DNA from 4 places in the Clostridium acetobutylicum ATCC 824 genome. Region 4 is predicted to be linked to each of the others. Evidence: riboswitches for the same ligand, from Rfam matches in the RefSeq annotation. Region 4 holds a riboswitch; each other region holds the start of a gene.
The links. Region 4 has a riboswitch for S-adenosylmethionine ahead of metK (methionine adenosyltransferase). Riboswitches for the same ligand answer to the same signal wherever they lie in the genome.

Region 1: another riboswitch for S-adenosylmethionine. It lies ahead of CA_RS02195 (trans-sulfuration enzyme family protein); the one in region 4 lies ahead of metK (methionine adenosyltransferase).
Region 2: another riboswitch for S-adenosylmethionine. It lies ahead of metH (methionine synthase); the one in region 4 lies ahead of metK (methionine adenosyltransferase).
Region 3: another riboswitch for S-adenosylmethionine. It lies ahead of metA (homoserine O-acetyltransferase MetA); the one in region 4 lies ahead of metK (methionine adenosyltransferase).

Annotation. Positions count from the first base shown of each region.
Region 1 is NC_003030.1:451,525-457,068, reverse strand. Features, by position in the region: gene CA_RS02205 (peptidoglycan-binding domain-containing protein) at 39-494, shown strand; gene CA_RS02200 (trans-sulfuration enzyme family protein) at 1,020-2,153, opposite strand; gene CA_RS02195 (trans-sulfuration enzyme family protein) at 2,174-3,328, opposite strand; SAM riboswitch class I at 3,404-3,506, opposite strand; gene CA_RS02190 (hypothetical protein) at 4,085-4,777, shown strand; gene CA_RS02185 (hypothetical protein) at 5,460-5,544, opposite strand, start outside.
Region 2 is NC_003030.1:667,400-672,943, reverse strand. Features, by position in the region: gene CA_RS03165 (PrkA family serine protein kinase) at 1-1,418, opposite strand, end outside; SAM riboswitch class I at 1,588-1,693, shown strand; gene metH (methionine synthase) at 1,768-5,406, shown strand.
Region 3 is NC_003030.1:1,972,154-1,977,697, forward strand. Features, by position in the region: gene purB (adenylosuccinate lyase) at 1-503, shown strand, start outside; gene CA_RS09455 (L,D-transpeptidase family protein) at 586-1,431, shown strand; gene CA_RS09460 (ATP-dependent Clp protease adaptor ClpS) at 1,577-1,882, shown strand; gene clpA (ATP-dependent Clp protease ATP-binding subunit ClpA) at 1,886-4,138, shown strand; SAM riboswitch class I at 4,218-4,318, shown strand; gene metA (homoserine O-acetyltransferase MetA) at 4,418-5,323, shown strand.
Region 4 is NC_003030.1:2,987,725-2,993,268, reverse strand. Features, by position in the region: gene CA_RS14715 (rod shape-determining protein) at 1-425, shown strand, start outside; gene yyaC (spore protease YyaC) at 613-1,179, opposite strand; tRNA gene CA_RS14705 (tRNA-Tyr) at 1,416-1,500, shown strand; tRNA gene CA_RS14700 (tRNA-Val) at 1,514-1,586, shown strand; tRNA gene CA_RS14695 (tRNA-Thr) at 1,605-1,680, shown strand; tRNA gene CA_RS14690 (tRNA-Tyr) at 1,686-1,770, shown strand; SAM riboswitch class I at 1,862-1,972, shown strand; gene metK (methionine adenosyltransferase) at 2,040-3,215, shown strand; gene CA_RS14675 (SF1B family DNA helicase RecD2) at 3,938-5,544, shown strand, end outside.

The DNA of each region.
Region 1 (5,544 bases), 1.4 Mb from region 4:
TATATGTATTAAAAATAAAATTTACAGGGGGATTAAAAATGAGAAACTTAAAAATGAAAGCTTTATCTTTAGGAATTATGTCTACTGTTTTAATTTCTTCAACTGCATTTGCTGCTACTGATAATACAAAAGCACAGGTACCTGCTACCGCTACTGCTACTGCTGCAAATACAATCCATGAGTCATTTAACTATGGTCCAAGCGGTGGTCCAAACATTGTTGCAATTTTAAATGGTGGCGGAATTGTTCAAGATGGTGATATTGGATATGCTGTCAAGGAAGTTCAAACTGGCCTCTACTATTACTTCAATAGACATCACATAGATGACGGTCAAAAATATGGTGCTACTGGATCTGAATCTGCTTTCGAAGATGGCATCTTCGGTTACAATACTCTATGCCTTGTAGAATTATTCCAAAAATATAACGGATTAGCTACAGATGGTAAGGTTGGTTCTCAAACTTGGGCTAAATTAGGCCCATGGGATCTATAGACGGCATTTTAGTTAGAAGATATATATAATAGCATACTTAATTGATAATTACTCTACCTCAAAACAAGACTTAGATTCTATACTCTAATTTTTGTTTTGGGGTAGTATTTTTATATTCATAATTAATATGTATTTACACACTATTCTGAAGTTTTACTGGTGAAAATACCCATGCCAACTTACATATCATATTAATTTTGTTTCCTTTTTTGAAAGACGGATTGCTTTGAGTTCATGATTCTAATGGGCTCCGCCCAAACCCCTGAAGGTGTACCAACGGTTTTAAGCCATTCCTTAAATTCATTATACTCCTCTATCACCATTAACAAATAATTTCCTTAAAATCTTTACAAAGCACATGAAAAAATCACCTGTAGGCTTTTATTATGAAAGCTTCACGGTGATTTTATTTTTTCTTTAGAATGGAAAAATCAATAAAAATTCTTCCATTCTTGATTCGATCATAAATTGAATATCATTTTTTCAATAAATAATTATAAATTAACTTACCCATGAGAATATTTTCTACTCAAGTGCTATTTTGAAATTCTCAATTAAATCTTCTATGTCCTCAAGTCCAACAGATACTCTTATTAGATTGTCACCTATTCCAAGTTTAATCCTTTCATTATGAGGGATTTCTGCATGGGACATTTTAGCTGGATATGAGACTATAGTTTCTACTCCCCCAAGACTTACGCCAACGGCAGCACATTTCACTTTTTTCATAAAGCTTTTTGCTTTTTCAGTGCTGCATGCTTCAAAGGACAATACAGCTCCTGCTCCTGAGGCTTGGGAAAGGTGTATTTCTCTGCCTTCATGGCTAGGCATTCCTGGATAGTGTACTCTATCAACAAATTTGTTAAGTAGAAGCCATTTTGCAAGCTCTGTGGCATTATTTTGTTGATAATTTAGCCTTACCTTAAGGGTTTTCATTCCTCTCAATAATAACCATGAATCTTGTGGACTAAGCACTGCTCCAAAGGCATTTTGAACAAAGTAAATCTTATCCGCTAGCTCTTTATTTTTCGCAACAACAAGGCCTGCAACAATGTCACTGTGTCCATTTAAAAATTTTGTAGCACTATGAACTACTATATCCGCTCCAAGCTCTAGTGGTCTTTGAAGATATGGTGACATAAATGTATTGTCTGCAATAACCAATAACTTGTATTCTCTTGCAAGTTCAACTATTGCCCTTATATCTGTTATTTTCATAAGTGGGTTTGATGGTGTTTCTATATAAATTGCTTTTGTGTTCTTTTTTATTGCTCTCTGAACTTCATTTATATCTGTTGTATCTACAAATTCACACTCAACTTCAAACCTTGAAAAAAATTGTGTTGTTATTCTGTAGGTTCCTCCATAAACGTCTTTTGGTACGATTATGTGATCATGGGCTGAAAAAATGCTCAAAACCGAGGAAATTGCCGCCATGCCTGATGAAAAAGCAAAGCCTTTGTAACCTCCTTCTAAAAGAGCTATTGTATTTTCTAATGCTTCACGTGTAGGATTTCCTGATCTTGCGTAATCATAAGTTACATGTCCATCTATGTTTTCTTGATGAAAGGTTGAAGTTTGATATATGGGAGTACTTATAGCTCCTGTTGCCTTATCTCCTTCAAATCCGCTGTGTATAAGCTTGGTTCCAAATTTCATTTTAAAATCCCCCTTAATATTTATGCTTGCAATGCTTTATCTAAGTCTTTTATTAAATCATCTACATTTTCGATTCCCACAGAAAATCTAAGAAGCTTATCTGTAACGCCTAGCCTTTTCCTTATATCATCTGGAATATCTGCATGAGTTTGAGTATAAGGATAGGTTATTAAACTTTCCACTCCACCAAGGCTTTCAGCAAAAATTATTACTTTTACGCTTTCAAGTACTTTTTCTACGGTTTCTTTACTATCTACGTAAAAGGAAATCATTGCTCCAAAACCTGATGCTTCACTTTTTAAAATATCATGACCAACGTGCTCCTCTAATCCTGGATAAAGAACCTTTGTAATTTTCTTATGTTTTTTTAAGAAGTTTGCTATTTTAATTGCGTTTTCCTGCTGTCTATCAAGTCTTATGTGAAGGGTTTTTATTCCTCTTAAAATTAGCCAACTATCAAAAGGTGCAAGCACAGCTCCAACAGAGTTTTGTATAAATCTAAGCTTTTCAATTAACCTTTCATCATTTAAAATGACAAAACCTGCTAAGGCATCATTATGTCCACAAAGATACTTAGTTCCGCTGTGAAGAACTATGTCTGCTCCAAGCTCTAGTGGTTTTTGATAGTAAGGCGTCATAAAAGTATTGTCCACTATAAGTAAAGTATTATGTTCTTTTGCTAATTTACTAACCTCTCTTATATCAGTAATTTTCATAAGAGGGTTTGTTGGAGTTTCTAGGTATATGGCTTTTGTATTTTCCCTCAATTCCTTTTCTATATTTTCAGTGCTTGTTGTATCTGTATATGTGACTTCAATTCCATAATGTTCATATATCTCCTCAAATATTCTATAGGTTCCTCCATACAAGTCATCTGAAACGATTATATGATCTCCACCTTTAAATATGGTAAGAACACTTGATATTGCAGCCATACCAGAGGAGTATGCGAGACACGCTCTACCATTTTCAAGTGCTGCAACTGTCTTTTCAACTTCATCTCTAGTGGGATTTCCTGTTCTTGAATAATCATATCCAGTTCCTTTATTTAAGCCTTCATGTCTAAAGGTAGAACTTTGGTATATTGGGTAGCTTATTGCCCCAGTTCTGCTCTCAAAACCACTCTCCCCATGAACTGCTTTTGTCTCAAAATTTCTACAATCTATTTCTCCCATAATCTTCTCCTCCTAATAATAAAAAAATAAAACTGCTTCTTATCCATTAAAAAATAAGAAGCAGTTTTAAAAACATTCTCATCTCTCAGGATAAACCTGTAGGAATTAGCACATCTCCAAAATAATTGGATGTTGCCGGACTTCATAGGGCCTATCCCTCCGTCACTCTTGATAAGAAACAATTATTTAGTTTTCGAACTTGTTTAATATGATTATTATATGTTCTATTATTTTAATTGTCAAGAATATTTTTCTATGCTAGCTTATTAGCCACTCTAAATATTCCTTTAATGCAATGTTTTATGTTTTTAATTTATTTCGCTGATAATTTTAGTCGGTATATTTTTATTTGATAAAAGACGGATTGATTGGGGTTTATGATTCTAATGGGCTCTGCCAAAACCTCTGGCCTAATTTATATGTTGTATTAGAGTTTATTAGCTTTGATAAAAGATGAGTTAATTTGAGTTCATAATCCTAATGTACTTTGTCACCCTCCCTATACTAACTTACATATCTTATTAATTTTATTTTCTTTGAACTATTTGAATTGATATTTTGAAGTTTTAATACCTATTATTAGCCTTAGCACAAAACATTTTTCTTTATAAATACCTATATGTAGTGCTTGACTCCTAAATTTTCTACCTTTATAATATGTTTTAAATGTAAACTTTAATATTAGTTATAATAATTTTAAATAATTATATTATAATATAAACAAGTTTTTACAATTAACAAAGGATGTGTAATTTAGTGAAAGAAAAAAAGATAAAAATTCTTTGCAGTATTGCTATAATGTTTATGATACTATTATCAGTAGGTTGCTCAAAAACAGGTCAATCCGACGATAATTCATCAAAGTCTAAAGCTTCCGTTAAATCAAAGTGGATACCTAGTAACACTAGTACTAATTTAAAATCAAAATATAGCGTAACTCGAAGTAAATTTGTATCTCAAGGACAAAATATAATAGATAAATTGAAATTAATATGTGATAAATATGGAATTAAATATACTTTGAATGATAAATATTCTAAAGGTAATTGGTTAGCTTTTAATGCTAAAGATATAAAAGAAAATGGCAATAATGGAAATGTGTATGATATTTCATATACTGGTGATATTATAACTGATGGAAAGGGAAATACAACAGCTTATAACAATGTTGAGTTGGATGTAAGACAAAAAAACAATAAACATTTTGATACTAGATATTGTAAGTTTCTAAGGGAATTTATAACCAGCTTAACTGGAAATAGCAATTATGATTTTAAAGACTTTAATTCTTCGGTAAAGCAGGTAGATAAAGATTATACTAAAAAAGTTTTAGCAAATAGAGTAAAAAATAATGCTAAATCCTTTGAGACTATAAGAGTTGTTCAATATAATGATAATGAAAATACTTTAGAATATAGATTTGTTACGGGCTCAATGCCTTTAAAATAATTAAAAAACACGCCCTAGCTTTCATATGAAATTTATTTTTCATTAGCTAAGACGTGTTTTTTAGGTTGTTACCCCATTGCAACTTATTTGTCTTTTAATACTACCTATATTAAAGGTAGAGGTGTATTTATATGAATTTTTGTAGCTAGCATTATTATTTGAGTGATAATCGTAGAAATAGTATAGCGTAATGATGGATTTACGCTATCTTTCCAACCCCCTTTATTAACAACATCCTTAATTAGCTTATTTTCTTTTTTGAATGACGTGTTTTTTCTAAGTTCATGATTATAATGGGCTCCGCCCAAACCTCTTTATTAACGACATCCTTAATTAGTTTATTTTCTTTTTTGAATGACGTGTTTTTTCTAAGTTCATGAATATAATGGGCTCCGCCCAAACCTCTTTATTAACGACATCCTTAATTAGTTTATTTTCTTTTTTGAATGACGTGTTTTTTCTAAGTTCATGAATATAATGGGCTCCGCCCAAACCTCTTTATTAACGACATCCTTAATTAGTTTATTTTCTTTTTTGAATGACGTGTTTTTTCTAAGTTCATGAATATAATGGGCTCCGCCCAAACCTCTTTATTAACGACATCCTTAATTAGTTTATTTTCTTTTTTGAATGACGTGTTTTTTCTAAGTTCATGAATATAATGGGCTCCGCCCAAACCTCTTTAGGTGTACATTTTTTTGACGAAGTCTTGGACATTCTTTAATTTTAGGAGATCCTTTTTAGGGAACGCTCTATCCATTACACCA
Region 2 (5,544 bases), 1.6 Mb from region 4:
ATTATGTTTTGAACAAACCCCAAATACTTCTTCTTTTCATCATCTGCTATATCAAGATCTTTTACTGATCTTATAATATTTTCCATTATACCCAAAGGATTTATACAATCGTATTGTGAGCTTGAAAGAGCATTATCTATAGCTTTAATTATAAATCTTGTGGATATTCCATTCATTCCTTCTGTTATTCCCGCCTCTTCTCTAAGCTCGCTTATATCAACTTTTTTAGTTGTTCCATTCTCTACAATATCTTCACCATTATATATTTTAAGTTTTGTTATGAGGTCAACCTTTGAAGACGGTTTAAGTCTTGAAAGTACTGCGAACATAGCTGCAACACTTAATGTGTGCGGTGCTATATGAGCTGTAAAATTACTCTTTTTAAGTATCTTCTCATATATTTTTTTCTCTTCATTTAGTTCTAAACAATATGGCACCTCTATTTTTACTATTCTATCTAGAATTGCTTCATTAGTATGATCAGACTTAAACTTATTCCATTCTGCTTCATTGGAATGGGCTATTATAAGTCCATCAAAATATATCATTGCTCCTTTACCAGGAGATGGTATTGATTTCTCTTGTGTCGCTGTAATTATAGTATGAAGATATTCTACATCATTTTTAAATACCTCTATAAATTCTACAAGTCCTCTGTTACCAACATTAAAAGCTCCATTTAAGGAAAAAATCCTTGGATCATCCTCAGGATATAGATCCATTTTTGAAATATCTATGCTTCCTGTTAAAATTGATGTATCCTGATTATTTGGATCAACAGGTGGTACTACACCAATTCCTTTTCTAGATCTTATGGAAAATCCACTAGTAATTACAGGGAACTTTTCATATTCTCCATTATATTCATGCATAAGTCTATATCTGCAAACAGGGCATAGATCCCCTTCTATCTCCACTCCAAGAAGCTGCTCAAATTCCCCTCTTAAATGCTTTGGAATAAGATGAAGTGGCTCTTCTCTCATGGGGCAGCCTTTTAAAGAATATACCGGTTTTGCCTCCTCAAGAGCTCTTTTAATAGATTCAACTAAAGATGATTTTCCTGCTCCAACAGGACCTACAAGGTACAATACCTGCCTTGCTTCTTCACCTTTCATAGAAGCCGAATTAAAATAATTCATGAGCTTCATAATAACCTTATCTATACCAAAGAAATCATTTTTAAAGAAGTTATATCTCTTTATTGATTCATTTCCATAAATTTTTCTTATTCTATGATTTTCCTCGGGCTTTAAAACCTCAGAGCCTTTGCTCTTTATAATATCGTATATTCTTTTGTGGGCCAGCTTAACTATATCAGGGTTTTTCTTAACCATATCAAGATATTCTATAAATGTACCTTCAAACTTTGTTTTTCTTGAGCTAATTCTATCATTTTCTATGATTTCCTTAAAATCCATGAATGCACCTCCAATCATTTTATAACATCCAATTTATAAAGTAATTTTCCTAAAGTCTTAACTGGATAAATGAAATATCTATAATAAATATATGTATTTATTATTGTAAAATTACTGTATTGACATTTTTTAATTTAACTAATATAATAAAAACAAATTTAATGTAAAAATCTTATCAAGAGTGGTGGAGGGACTGGCCCTTTGAAACCCGGCAACCAGTATATTTTTTAATATATGTGGTGCTAAATCCTGCAGCAAACGCTGATAGATGAGAATAATCGCGAATGTAAAGCCCGAGGTTATTTCCAAGGGCTTTTTATTTTATCCTATTTTTTAAGGGGGCTAACTTATGAATTCTTCACTAAAGAATTTGTTAAATAACAAAATTTTAGTTTTAGATGGTGCTATGGGAACATGTATTCAATCCTTTAATCTAGATGAAGGCGACTTTAAAGGTTCCTTATCTTGTACATGTCATTCCAATCAAAAAGGAAACAATGATGTTTTAAATTTAACCAAGCCAGAAATAATAAAAGAAATCCACAAGAGATACCTTGAAGCTGGCGCAGATATAATAGAAACAAACACTTTTAACGCTACTGAAATATCACAAAAAGATTATAATATGCAAGATAAAATATATGATATTAATTTTAAGGGGGCAAAACTCGCAAAGGAAGCTTGTACTTACTACACAAAACTAAATCCTAATAAGCCTAGATTTGCTGCTGGTTCTATTGGGCCTACAAATAGAACTGCTTCTCTATCTCCAGATGTTGAAAATCCTGGTTTTAGAAATGTAACCTTTGATGAGCTATGTAATGCCTATAAACATCAAATAGAGGCTCTAATAGATGGAGGTGTAGACCTTCTTTTAATTGAAACTATATTTGATACTTTAAACGCTAGAGCAGCAATCTTTGCAGCAGAAACAGTATTTGAAAATAAAAAAATAAAACTTCCTATTATAATTTCAGGGACAATAGCTGATAAAAGTGGAAGAATATTATCCGGTCAAACTCTTGACGCTTTTGCAGAAAGTTTAAAAAACGAAAATATAATTGCTATAGGGCTTAATTGTTCCTTTGGTGCTGAAGAACTTATACCTTTTATAAAAAGACTCTCTGAAACACAAAATAGATATATATCCTTTCATCCAAACGCAGGACTTCCAAACTCCCTTGGTGAATATGAAGAACTGCCAGAGGAAACTGCTAGCATTGTAAAAAAATTAGCACTTGAAGGACATTTAAATATAGTTGGAGGCTGCTGTGGCACTACACCAGAACATATAAGAGCAATAAGCAGCGTAGTTAAAGGCATTTCTCCAAGAAAAGTTCCAAACTTGGAACCCAAAACAATTTACAGCGGACTAGAAAACATAAAAATTGATAAGAACAGTAACTTCATAAATATAGGCGAAAGAACAAATGTAGCGGGCTCAAGAAAATTCGCAAGGCTTATACGTGAAAAAAATTATGAGGAGGCTCTAACCATTGCAAGACATCAGGTTGAAAATGGTGCCCAAATTATAGATATAAATTTTGATGATGCACTTTTAGATGCTCGCTCTGAAATGGAAACATTTTTAAGACTTATTGCAAGTGAACCTGAAATATCAAAAGTTCCAGTTATGATAGACTCCTCTAATTTTGAAGTTTTAAAAGTTGGATTAAAGTCTATTCAAGGTAAAGCCATAGTAAATTCCATAAGTCTTAAGGTTGGAGAAGAAAAGTTCATTGAAGAGGCAAAATTTATAAAGAACTTTGGCGCTGGCGTAGTTGTAATGGCCTTTGACGAAGAAGGTCAAGCAGCTACTTATGAAAGAAAAATTGAAATCTGCAAGAGAGCTTATACTATTCTCACAGAAAAAGTTGAGTTTCCACCTGAAAATATAATATTTGATCCAAATATACTATCTATAGCGACAGGAATTGAAGAACATGACAACTATGCAGTTAATTACATAAAAGCTGTTAAATGGATAAAAGAGAATCTACCATACGCTAAAGTCAGCGGTGGAGTTAGCAACCTCTCCTTTTCTTTTAGGGGTAATGACGCAATAAGAAGAGCTATGCATTCTGTTTTCCTTTACCATGCAATAAACGCTGGAATGGATATGGGTATTGTTAATCCAGCAATGATTGATTTATATGACGATATAGATAAGGATCTTCTCGAAAAGGTTGAGAATGTTGTACTAAATAAATCATCTAACGCTTCTGAATCATTACTAGAATTTGCTCAAACGTATAAAAAGACGACTGAAACCTTAGAAAAGCACGAGGATGAATGGCGACAAAAAAGCCCAAGTGAAAGGTTGAGTTATGCTTTAGTTAAAGGAAATGTTGAATTTATTGAAGAAGATATAGAAGAAGCAAGAAAAGAGTATACAAATGCACTTGAAATTATAGAGGTTCCTTTAATGAATGGAATGAAAAAAGTGGGTAAACTTTTTGGAGAGGGAAAAATGTTTCTTCCTCAAGTAGTAAAAAGTGCTAGAGTTATGAAAAAGGCTGTTGAATGTCTTCTTCCCTATATAAACGAAGAAAAGTCTAAAAATCACAATAAAAGTGCTGGTAAGGTTGTATTTGCAACTGTTAAAGGCGATGTTCATGACATAGGCAAAAATATCGTATCTGTAGTTCTTTCCTGCAACAATTTTGAAGTTATAGATTTAGGAGTAATGGTTCCCCCTGAAACCATACTTGAAACGGCAAAACGTGAAAATGCAGATATCATTGCTTTAAGTGGTTTAATTACACCTTCTCTTAATGAAATGGCTTATGTAGCTGAAGAAATGAAAAGGCTTAATTTTGATATACCACTTATGGTGGGTGGTGCTGCTACCTCAAAAACTCACACAGCTTTAAAACTAGCTACGAAATATAAATATGTAGTACACAGTACTGATGCTTCAGATGCTGTTACCGTAGCCAAAAATCTAATGAGTGAAAACAAATTTACTTTCTTAGAAAAATTAAATGAAGAGTATTCTAAAATAAGAGAGACCTTCTCTACTAATAAGATTGAACTTATCTCCATTCAAAACGCAAGAAAAAACAGATTTACTATTGACTGGAATAAAACTAAAATAACTGAACCTAAATTTGTCGGTATAAAAAAATTACAAGCTGTACCTATAAATGAATTAAGAAAGTATATAGATTGGACTTTCTTCTTTACGTCTTGGGATATGGGAATGAATTACCCCAAAATAATGAAAGATCCTAAATACGGAGCTGAAGCTCAAAAACTCTTTAAGGATGCCAATGAAATGCTTGATTTATTGCAAAAAGAAAATTTAATCACTTGTAATGGAGTTTTTGGAATATTCCCAGCTAATTCTGTTAATGATGATATAGAAATCTACACTGATAAAGGAACTGTAACCATAAATACTCTTCGTCAGCAGCAGATACTTAAAGACAGCGATTATAAAGCTCTATCTGATTATATCGCTCCAAAGGGTATTGGCATCAAAGATTATATAGGTGGTTTTATTGTAACTGCTGGAATAGGTGCAAAGGAATATTCCGATAAATTAAAGAAAAAATGCGACGATTATGGAGCTACTATGCTTAAACTTATATGCGATAGACTTGCAGAGGCCTTTTCAGAACTTCTTCACCTAAGGGTAAGAAAAGAATACTGGGGATACTCTCAAGATGAAAACTTATCCTTAGAAAAACTTCTTAAAGGAAGTTACAGAGGGATAAAACCAGCTATTGGATATCCTTCTATTCCCGATCACTCTGAAAAAGCAAAGTTATTTGATTTACTTTTAGGTAAAACTTCAATAGGAGTGGAATTGACGGAAAGTTATATGATGAATCCAACTTCAAGTGTATGCGGTTTGTATTTTGCAAATGAACGAGCAAAATACTTTAATATAAATAAAATAGGAAAAGATCAACTTGAGGACTATGCTGTTCGAAGTAATAAAGACATTAATGAAATAAAAAAATTATTAGATACTCTGTTATAAAAATAGTGGAAGCCATTTTAGCTTCCACTATTTTTATTATGCACTAATAAATTACTCTTATTTTCTATAATTCATCCCCTAGTCAATTTTAAAAACACATAAGCATCAATAATAGTAAATATATATTTTTAATATTGC
Region 3 (5,544 bases), 1.0 Mb from region 4:
CTGCTATTACTGCGGCAACTCAATGGTTTGAAAGAACACTAGATGATTCTGCAAACAAAAGAATTTCTGTAGCAGAAGCTTTCCTTGCGCTAGATGGTGTTTTGAATCTTTATATAAATGTATCGTCCAATATGGTAGTATATGAAAATGTAATAACAGCTCATGTTAAGAGTGAACTTCCTTTTATGGCAACAGAAAATATTATGATGGAAGCTGTAAAAAAAGGTTGCGACAGGCAAGAACTTCATGAAAGAATAAGAAAACATTCAATGGAAACAGCTAAAAGAATTAAAGCTGATGGATTACCAAATGATTTAATAGAAAGAATAAAGAAAGATTCTTATTTTAAATTGACAGAAAAAGAAATTGATGAAATAATAGATCCAAATAAATTTGTAGGTAGAGCCCCATATCAAGTAGAAGAATATATAATCAATTGTGTAAAGCCTATTTTAGTTAAGAATAAAGATATTGTAGGTATAGAAGTTAGTATTGATGTTTAAAATATTTACACATCATTGGTAAAAGTATATAATAAATTAGGAGAAATATTTTCCCAAATTATTATATGCAAAGGGTGACTATATGTTTAAACAAAAAAAAATTATTTTTATTGCTATTATAGTTATTTTTATTTTTTCTGGTTGCTCAAGTTTGCAAGATAAATCCAAGAATCAAGTAAAATCCAAAAACTTAACTTCTTCAACTAAGAAAAAAGTTAAAAAAGCAAAGGAACCACCTAAACCCAAAGTTTTTAAGTTAGGTTCTAGCGGAAGCGATGTAAAAAGCATTCAAGACAAACTTAATAATTATGGCTATGCTATTACGGCCGATGGAAAATTTGGTCCTTCAACTGATTGGGCTGTAAGAGACTTTCAATATAAACATAATATAGCTATGGATGGAAGCGTTTCTGATCAAACAATGAATTTACTAAATCAAACGCCAACTGACGCAACTAGAGTAAATTCCGTTATTCAGCCAGATCCTAACCCAGATGTACAATCACTAAAAGCTGCAGCAGAAAATTTAGCTAATTCTAATGATACACCTACTTATACCAAGTTCTTTATAATTACATCGCTAAAAGAGCAGAGGGTATATGTGTTTAACGGTGATCCTCACAACTGGAAGTTAATAAATACCTTTCAGTGTACTTCAGGAGCATCTGATACGCCTACTATAACAGGTCGTTTCTATGTTCAAGGTAAAGGTTTAGCCTTTAAAACAAGTAACGATGTAATTTGTAAGTACTACACTCAAATTCAAGGAAATTATTTATTTCATAGTATACTCTTTGATAAAAATGGAAATGTAGTAGATGGAACTTTAGGTGCTTCACTTTCTCATGGCTGTATTCGACTAGCTGTGCAAAATGCAAAATATATATATGATACATTACCAATGGGAACAGGAATATGGATATACTAAAACAAATAAGATGCATATCTTTAAGTATGTATCTTATTTGTTTTTAATTTATTTTTCAATATTAATTGGGGTAATAAGATGGTATAATATATATAGTAAAAGTAGGTTAAAATAATAATTTGATCGATAATTGGAGTTGTGTATTATGTCTTTAAAAACTTCTTTTGATGAAAATATAAAACAAAAACATAAAATTGAAAAACCCAAAATGTATAAAGTAATACTACATAATGACGATTATACTACAATGGAGTTTGTAATTGAAATCCTCATCAATGTATTCAATAAAGTCCCTGCCAATGCAGTTAAGATAACTTTTGATGTACACAAAAATGGAATAGGAATAGCAGGAGTTTATCCATATGATATTGCGGCAACAAAAATAAATGAGGTTAAGAAATTAGCTTACAAGAATGGATATCCATTGAAATTGACTATGGGGGAGGTATAGAACTTGAAATTAGATGAGATTGTAAATGAAATTATTACAGCAGCATATAGTGAAGCAAAATTTGATATGCATAAATATTTTACACCTGAACATATTTTATATGCTTCGCTATTTTATAATGATGGAATAAATATAATAAAAAACACAGGCGGTTCTGTTGAGGGTTTAAAGAAGCAGCTAGAAAAATATTTTATGAAAAATGTTGAGAAACTAGAATCAGGAGATCCAACTCAAACTGTTGGTGTTGAAAATATAATAAATCAAGCAGCTAATCATGTTTTAACTAGCGGAAAGGACTACGTAACTATAGGTGATATATATGTAGCCATTTATGACGATAATGCATCCTTTGGAAGCTATTATTTAAAGCAACAGGGTATTACTAGGCTTAAGCTTTTGAATTATATTACACATGGAATATCAGCTGTAAACGATAGTGATGAGGATGATATAGAGCCTTTGCCAGAAAATGAATACTTATTTGATGATTATCACGAAGATGAAGTTTGTGCTATTGATAAATATACAGAGGATATTACTGAAAAGGCAAAAAATGGCCTTATAGATCCACTAATAGGAAGAGAAGATATACTAAAAAAGACACTTCAAGTTCTGTGTAGAAGGAGAAAAAATAATCCTATTCATGTAGGAGAACCTGGAGTTGGAAAAACAGCTATAACTGAAGGACTTGCAACTTTAATAGCTGAAGATAAGGTACCGACTGTTTTAAAGGGAAGTAAGATTTATACATTAAACATGGGAACAATGGTTGCTGGAACAAAATATAGGGGCGACTTTGAAGAAAGAATAAAAAATGTATTAAATGAAATTTCAAAATGTGAAAAACCAATAGTATATATTGATGAAATTCACACCATCATAGGTGCTGGTGCTGTATCTGGCGGAACAGTTGATGCAGCTAATATATTAAAGCCATACTTTACAGATGGAAAAATAAAATTTATAGGATCAACTACCTATGATGAATATAAGAAAATATTTGATAAAGATAGAGCATTGTCTAGAAGATTTCAAAAAATAGATGTAGGGGAACCAACAATTAATGAAACCTATGACATACTTATGGGGATAAAAACCAGATATGAACAGTTTCATAATGTACACTACACCAATGCTTCACTTAAAGCTGCAGCCGCTCTTTCAGCAAAATGCATAAATGATAGATTTTTACCCGACAAGGCAATAGATGTAATTGATGAGTGTGGTGCATTTGCTGAAATGAATAGGAAAGATACTGAGAAGGTTTATATAAATGTGAAAGATGTAGAAAATGTAATTTCATCTATATCAGGCATACCAGTAAAAGACTTATCCAAAACACAAATAGAAAAGCTTAAAAATCTAAAAAAGAATCTGAAAAGCAAAATATTTGGTCAAGACAAAGCTTTAGAGTCTATAGTCCAATCAATAAAAAGATCAAGTGCTGGTTTTAACGATGAGAATAAGCCAGTAGCAAGTTTTCTTTTTGTAGGTCCTACTGGTGTTGGTAAAACAGAAATATCAAAACAATTAGCAGAAGCTTTGAATATAAAGCTAATAAGATTTGATATGAGTGAATATCAGGAAAAACACACTGTAGCGAGATTAATAGGATCTCCTCCGGGTTATGTAGGATATGAAGAGGGAGGACTTTTAACAGATGCAGTTAGAAAAAACCCATATTGCATACTACTTCTTGATGAAATTGAAAAAGCTCACTCTGATATTTTAAATGTACTTCTTCAAGTTATGGATTATGCTACTCTAACAGATAACAGTGGAAAGAAAGCTGATTTTAGAAATATTATACTCATAATGACCTCTAATGCAGGAGCTTCAGAGGTAGGTAAAAATAAAGTTGGTTTTGGTAATAGAGTAGTTGGTGAGGATAATATCGATAAAGAGGTTTCTAAAATATTCTCTCCTGAATTTAGAAATAGACTTGATGATATAATAATATTCAATAAAATGGATGAGGATATGGCTATACGTGTTGCTAAAAGATCCCTGGATGAATTCCAGCAGAAGCTAAATAAAAAGCATATAAAAATTAAAGTTACTGATGAATGCTATAAATGGATTGCGTCTAAGGGATTAAACTCAAATTACGGTGCAAGAGAAATCCTAAGAGTGATACAAGAAAAAATTAAACCTTATTTTATAGATGAGGTTCTTTTCGGAAATCTCACTAAAGGAGGAGAAACATTAATAGACGTAAAAGATAATAACATAAAATTTGAAAGTATAGATAAGTAAGCAGATTTTCTAAGCGTTGACAATTAAAAAGAATTGTACTATAGTATAATTACTATTTAGTGATAAAATTTCATATTATTTCTTATCAAGAAGGTGGAGGGACTGGCCCTATGAAGCCTGACAACCGGCAAATGTACGGTGTTAATTCCTGCAAAACTTATTTGTTTTGAAAGATAAGAAAACAGCTTATTAATTAATGAGTATGTTAATAATCCGTTTTTCTTATTGGAAAATGGATTTTTTTTATATATTAAAATTTAAACTAGGACGGTGAAAAAAATGCCTATAAAAATACCTGATAATCTTCCAGCAGCAAAAACTTTAAATGAAGAAAATATATTTTTTATGGATGAGGATAGAGCCTATCATCAAGATATAAGACCTCTTAATATTGTTATAGTTAACCTTATGCCAACAAAGATAGTAACAGAAACTCAAATATTAAGGCTAATTGGAAATTCGCCTCTTCAGGTTAATCCGACCTTTATTCATACACAAACTCATAAATCACAAAATACTTCAAAGGAACATTTAATTAAATTTTACGAAACCTTTGAAGAGATTAAAAACAATAAATTTGATGGCATGATAGTAACAGGAGCTCCAGTGGAGACACTTTCCTTTGAGAATGTTGATTATTGGGAGGAACTATGCAGAATTTTTGATTGGTCAGTTACTAATGTAACCTCAACTATACATATATGTTGGGGGGCACAGGCCGGTTTATACCATCATTATGGGATACCTAAATACGAGCTTCACGAAAAACTATTTGGAGTATTTAAACATAACCTTACTGAAAGAAATATAAAATTGACACGAGGTTTTGACGATGAATTTTATGCTCCGCACTCGAGACATACTTATGTAAAAAGAGAAGATATTAAAAAGAATCCTAGCCTAAAGATTTTAGCTGAATCTGATGAAGCAGGAGCATATATAGTTGCATCAGAAAACGGCAAAAATATCTTTGTTATGGGACATGCAGAATATGATGGTGATACATTAAATCTAGAATATATTAGGGATAAAAATCAAGGTATGAATATAAAAATCCCTAAAAATTACTTTAAAGATAATGATCCAGAGAAGGGACCTATGGTTACTTGGAGAGGTCATGCTAATCTTTTATTCTCTAACTGGCTTAATTATTATGTATATCAGGAGACACCATTTGAACTATAGAATTATGAGAGTAAAGTATTATTAAAACATAGAAAGTGTGTTATTATGAAAATCGGTAGACTACTAGGGATTTTAAATATACTTGCTAATACTGATAGAGCCACAGTACAAGAATTATAAGAAAGATTTGAAGTTTCTAAGTGTACAATTCTTCGAGATCTGGATATGTTGAATGAGTCAGTGATTACAATTATTACATATTCAGGACTTATTCGGCCTCA
Region 4 (5,544 bases):
TGATTGGCGAAAGAACGGCTGAAGATTTAAAGATAAATATAGGTTCGGCATATAAGAAGGAAATAGAGGAGACTATGGAGATTAGAGGAAGAGATTTAGTTACTGGACTCCCTAAAAACGTTGAAGTATCTTCTTCAGAGATGCGTGATGCACTTAAAGAGGCTGTAAGTTCAATTGCAGAATGTGCACATGCTGTTCTTGAAAAAACTCCTCCAGAGTTAGCGGCAGATGTATCAGATAAGGGTATAATGATGACAGGCGGAGGTTCTCTATTAAATGGACTTGATAAGTTCATACAAGAGGTAACACAAGTGCCTGTATATGTGGCTGAAGATCCTGTCTCATGTGTTGCCTTAGGAACGGGTAAATCACTTGAGTATATAGACAAGATAGATATGAATGATGAGTTAAGTCTTATTAGGTAACTTTAGTTATAAATTATAGTTAAGAATAAAATTTGTAAGCGAGAAAATTAAATTTAAAATATAAGTATTCATTAAAGTCAATTTTTATATGCAAATTATAAAATATTCTAAAAATTGAATGGGCATGCTGCCCTTTCAATTTTTCCTTTAATGACTAGAATGTATTTTAATTATATTTTCTCGCTTTCTATTTTAGTGTAGATGCGCTATCTGGAAAAATACTATCACTAAAAGTTTTATGAAGATAATAAGAATGAATAATCGTTTGAACTATGACTTTTGACATTTCAAAGATTAAGTTTAAACGTATATTTCTATTAGTAAATAATTCGCTGCTTTCACAGGAATCAACTATTCCAACAATAGAAACTTCGCCAACATCTGGAAGTGACTTTCCAACGCCCTTTCCAGGATGAATAGCATAATCTCGTACTTGAATCTCACCTATATTTTCAGTATCACCTAAGCAAGCATCTATGCCTATTATTGTTGAATTTGTATGATCTTTTTTTATTTTGTACAGTTTTTTATCTATATTTAAAGCGTGGATAGGTTCCGAAATTGTCCCGTAAACGTTTAGTGGAAAGAACTTTTCCTTAAGCATTGTTCCAACCATAGGGCCAAGGCAGTCACCTATGCAGCGATCTGTTCCTATACATATTATTATTGTATTATCATCTATATAATGTTTTAAAAAATTTGAGAGCCTGTAGTATGCCATTGGTAGGTTATAAAAAGCTTTGATTTTGTTCAACAGAATCACCTCCTAGATAATTTATATGTACTTAACACTTTTAATATCACTAATAGATTTTAAAATAATAATATATATAAATGATTTGCGTGCTAAAAGTGGAGTAATTAAGAGATATTGCTGAAAAATATAATGATATTTGCCGATAATGGTCTATTATGGCCATTGATTTTTAAAGGGTATCAACGTATAATATTACTTGTTGACGCGGTGAAAACTGCTGATGCAAGTCTTGTGGAGGAATTCCCGAGTGGCTAAAGGGGGCAGACTGTAAATCTGTTAGCTCAGCTTTCCATGGTTCGAATCCATGTTCCTCCACCATTTAAATAAACTAGGGCGTTTAGCTCAGCTGGGAGAGCATCTGCCTTACAAGCAGAGGGTCACAGGTTCGAGCCCTGTAATGCCCACTTAATAAAATTTAATAAGCTGGCATAGCTCAATTGGTAGAGCAACTGACTTGTAATCAGTAGGTTGTGGGTTCAATTCCTACTGCCAGCACCAAATGTGGAGGAATTCCCGAGTGGCCAAAGGGGGCAGACTGTAAATCTGTTAGCTCAGCTTTCCATGGTTCGAATCCATGTTCCTCCACCATAAAAGACACACAAGTGTCTTTTTTTAAGTTTATATTGACTAAGATTGTTATAAAGTGTATTATTTAGTGTGTAATATAATTGAATGGAAACTCTTATCAAGAGAGGTGGAGGGAAAGGGCCCGTTGAAACCCGGCAACCGATGTATTAATTTAAGTACATAATGGTGCCAATTCCTGCAGAATTATTCTGCAAGATAAGAGAGAGAATGTTAAGTCTCTTCTTATTGAGGAGACTTTTATTTTTATATTGTAGGAGGAAGTGGATATAATGAGAAAGTTATTTACATCTGAATCAGTAACAGAAGGGCATCCAGATAAAATCTGCGATCAAATATCAGACGCTATTTTAGATGCCATATTGGAAAAAGATCCAAATGGAAGAGTTGCTTGTGAAACTACAGTGACTACAGGAATTGTTAATGTTATGGGAGAAATATCAACAAATTGTTACGTTGATATTCCTAAAATAGTAAGAAAAACTGTAAGAGAGATTGGATATACTAGAGCTAAATATGGTTTTGATTGCGATACATGTGCAGTTGTAACATCTATTGATGAACAATCAGCTGATATTGCAATGGGAGTAGATGAAGCTTTAGAATCTAAAAAAGGTGAAATGGATAAAATTGATGCAGTTGGTGCAGGAGATCAAGGTATGATGTTTGGTTATGCGACAAACGAAACTAAAGAATTTATGCCTATGCCTATTGCGCTTGCTCATAGATTATCTAGAAGATTAGCAGAGGTTAGAAAAGACGGTACTTTGGACTATCTAAGACCAGATGGAAAAACTCAAGTTACAATAGAGTATGAAGATGATAAGCCAGTAAGGGTAGATGCTATTGTAATATCAACACAGCATGGACCTGAAATAGGACATGAGCAGATTGAAAAAGATTTAATTGAAAAAGTAGTAAAGTATGTTATATCACCTGAACTTTTAGATGAAAATACAAAATATTATATAAATCCTACTGGAAGATTTGTTGTAGGTGGACCTCAAGGAGATTCAGGACTTACAGGAAGAAAGATAATAGTTGATACTTATGGTGGATATGGAAGACACGGAGGCGGTGCTTTTTCAGGAAAAGATCCAACTAAGGTTGATAGATCAGCAGCTTATGCAGCAAGATGGGTTGCAAAGAATCTTGTAGCAGCAGGAATTGCTGATAAACTTGAAATACAGCTTGCATATGCAATAGGAGTTGCAAAACCAGTATCTATTTCAGTTGACACTTTTGGTACTGGTAAGATAGAAGAAAGTAAGATTGTTGAAATAGTAGAAAAAGTTTTTGATTTGAGACCAGGAGCTATAATAAGAGATCTTAACCTTAAGAGGCCAATATACAGACAAGTAGCAGCTTATGGCCACTTTGGTAGATTAGATGTAGAATTACCATGGGAGCAGTTGGATAGAGTTGAAGCGATAAAAAAATATTTATAATAAATGCTTGATATAAGAATGGCACTGAAAAGCTTATAGTTTTTCAGTGCCATTCTTATAAGTGGCTATTTTTATTCTAGGATAACTTTAAAATATATTAGTATAATATTATACTTATGTTAAAATCTTTATATAGGATATTTTAAATTTATATATATTATGATATTATAAGAGTATTGGTTATGAGAAATCAAAATGAGAATTAATTCATAGGGAAATGGATTAATTCTTGTTCGAGGTAAATAAATTAGTAGTATACTTATTTTGTATAATATTATAAAAGAAGGTAGAGTTATGAAAAATCCATATGAGGGTGGATTTTTGCATATGATTTGGAACGTGAAGAATTTCATGATAAAGGCTTTGGTTTTTGCATTAGTTATATCTTTGGGATTGACATTTTTAGCGATTAAAACTTTCCTACATATTTTAAACCATTTGTACATTTTTGCGGGGAAGAGAGTTAGCATTGAAATATTATATCTTTCAATTTATATAGGTATTATACTAGTTCTGGAATTAGTTGAAATCATTTGCAATAAGCATCTTACAAAAATGTAAAGGTATGAGGGGGGTACATAAATTTATTGTATCTCTTTTTTACGTGAATGTTAATATTAATGTAATTATAAAATATTTATAGTGAAACTGAATTAACTACAAATACAGTTGTATTTTTTATAATAGCAAAAGAGGAATCACTATAGTAAGGAGAAATCTATATGGTAGAACTTCGTTGTGTTATTGAAGCTGTTGTGTTCAAAAATGAAGAAAATGGGTATGTTGTTGCAAACGCAAATGCAGAAGGAAAAGATAAAATTACAATTGTTGGATGCATACCGTATATTATGGAAGGCCAATCTTTAAAGATTTCAGGAGAATGGATTGTTCATCCACAGTTTGGAAAGCAATTTAAAATTGAACGCTGCGAAGAAATACTACCTAATTCTTTATTAGGTATAGAAAAATATTTGGCATCAGGAATTATATCGGGAATAGGTCCTGTAACAGCAAAAAAGATAGTTAATAAATTTGGAGAAAAAACTCTTGAGATATTAGATAATGATATATATAGATTAAGTGAAATAGAGGGAATAGGTAAAAAGAAAATAGATAAAATATATGAGGCGTATTCAGAACAAAGAGAAGTAAGAAATATTATGATTTTTCTTCAGAATTATGGCGTTACGCCTAAACAATGTGTGAAAATATATAATCACTATAAATCTAAGGCTATAGAGGTTGTGAAACAAAACCCATATATTCTTGTAGAAGAGATATCAGGAATAGGTTTTAAGACGGCAGATAAAATAGCTCGTAGTCTTGGAATACAAGGAAACTCTCCATTTAGAATTGAAAGTGGAGTATGTTATGTAATAAATGAATTTTGTGCTTTAGGTAATACATATATGCCTATAGATAAACTTGTAAAGAACTGTATTAATGTATTAAATGTAAAAAAAGAAGAGGTTGAAAAAGCAATATATGAATGTACTCTTTCTCAAAAGATAAAGGTTGAAATAATAAATGGGGAAAATTGTGTTTTTACAATGGAATATTACTATTGTGAGATAGGAATAACAAGAAAGATAATAACTCTTGCCTATGATAGTTATAAAAGCTTAGAGATAGATGTAGACCAAAAGATAATACAGTTTGAAAATGAAAATAAAATAAAATTTGCACCATCACAAGTAGAAGCTATTGAAGGAGCGTTTTCAAATGGTATAGAAGTAATAACAGGAGGGCCTGGTACAGGTAAGACAACAATAATAAGATGCATAACATATATATTTGAAGAATTAAATATGAAGGTATTTATGGCAGCACCTACAGGAAGAGCTGCAAAAAGAATGTCCGAATCAACAGGTAGGGAGGCCAAGACCATACATAGAATGCTGGAGCTTGGATATGAAGATGAGGTGTTTTTTGATAATAATAACTATAGTACACTTCAATGTGATGTTGTAATAATAGACGAGGCATCAATGATAGATGTTGTTTTAATGAACAGTCTATTGAAGTCAATAGGTATGGGTACTAGGGTTATTATAGTTGGTGATGTAGACCAGCTTCCTTCTGTGGGACCTGGAAATGTGCTGAGAGATATAATTGAAAGTAAATGTGTAAAGGTCATTAGATTGAATAATATTTTTAGGCAAGCAAAGGAAAGTATGATTACAGTGAATGCGCATAAAATCAATAGTGGTGAAATGCCCCTTCTAAATAAAAAGGATAAGGATTTTTATTTTATACGAGAAGATAATGCAGAAGCTATAACCAATACTATAATTAGTTTGGTTTACAAGAGACTGCCACTTTTTAATAA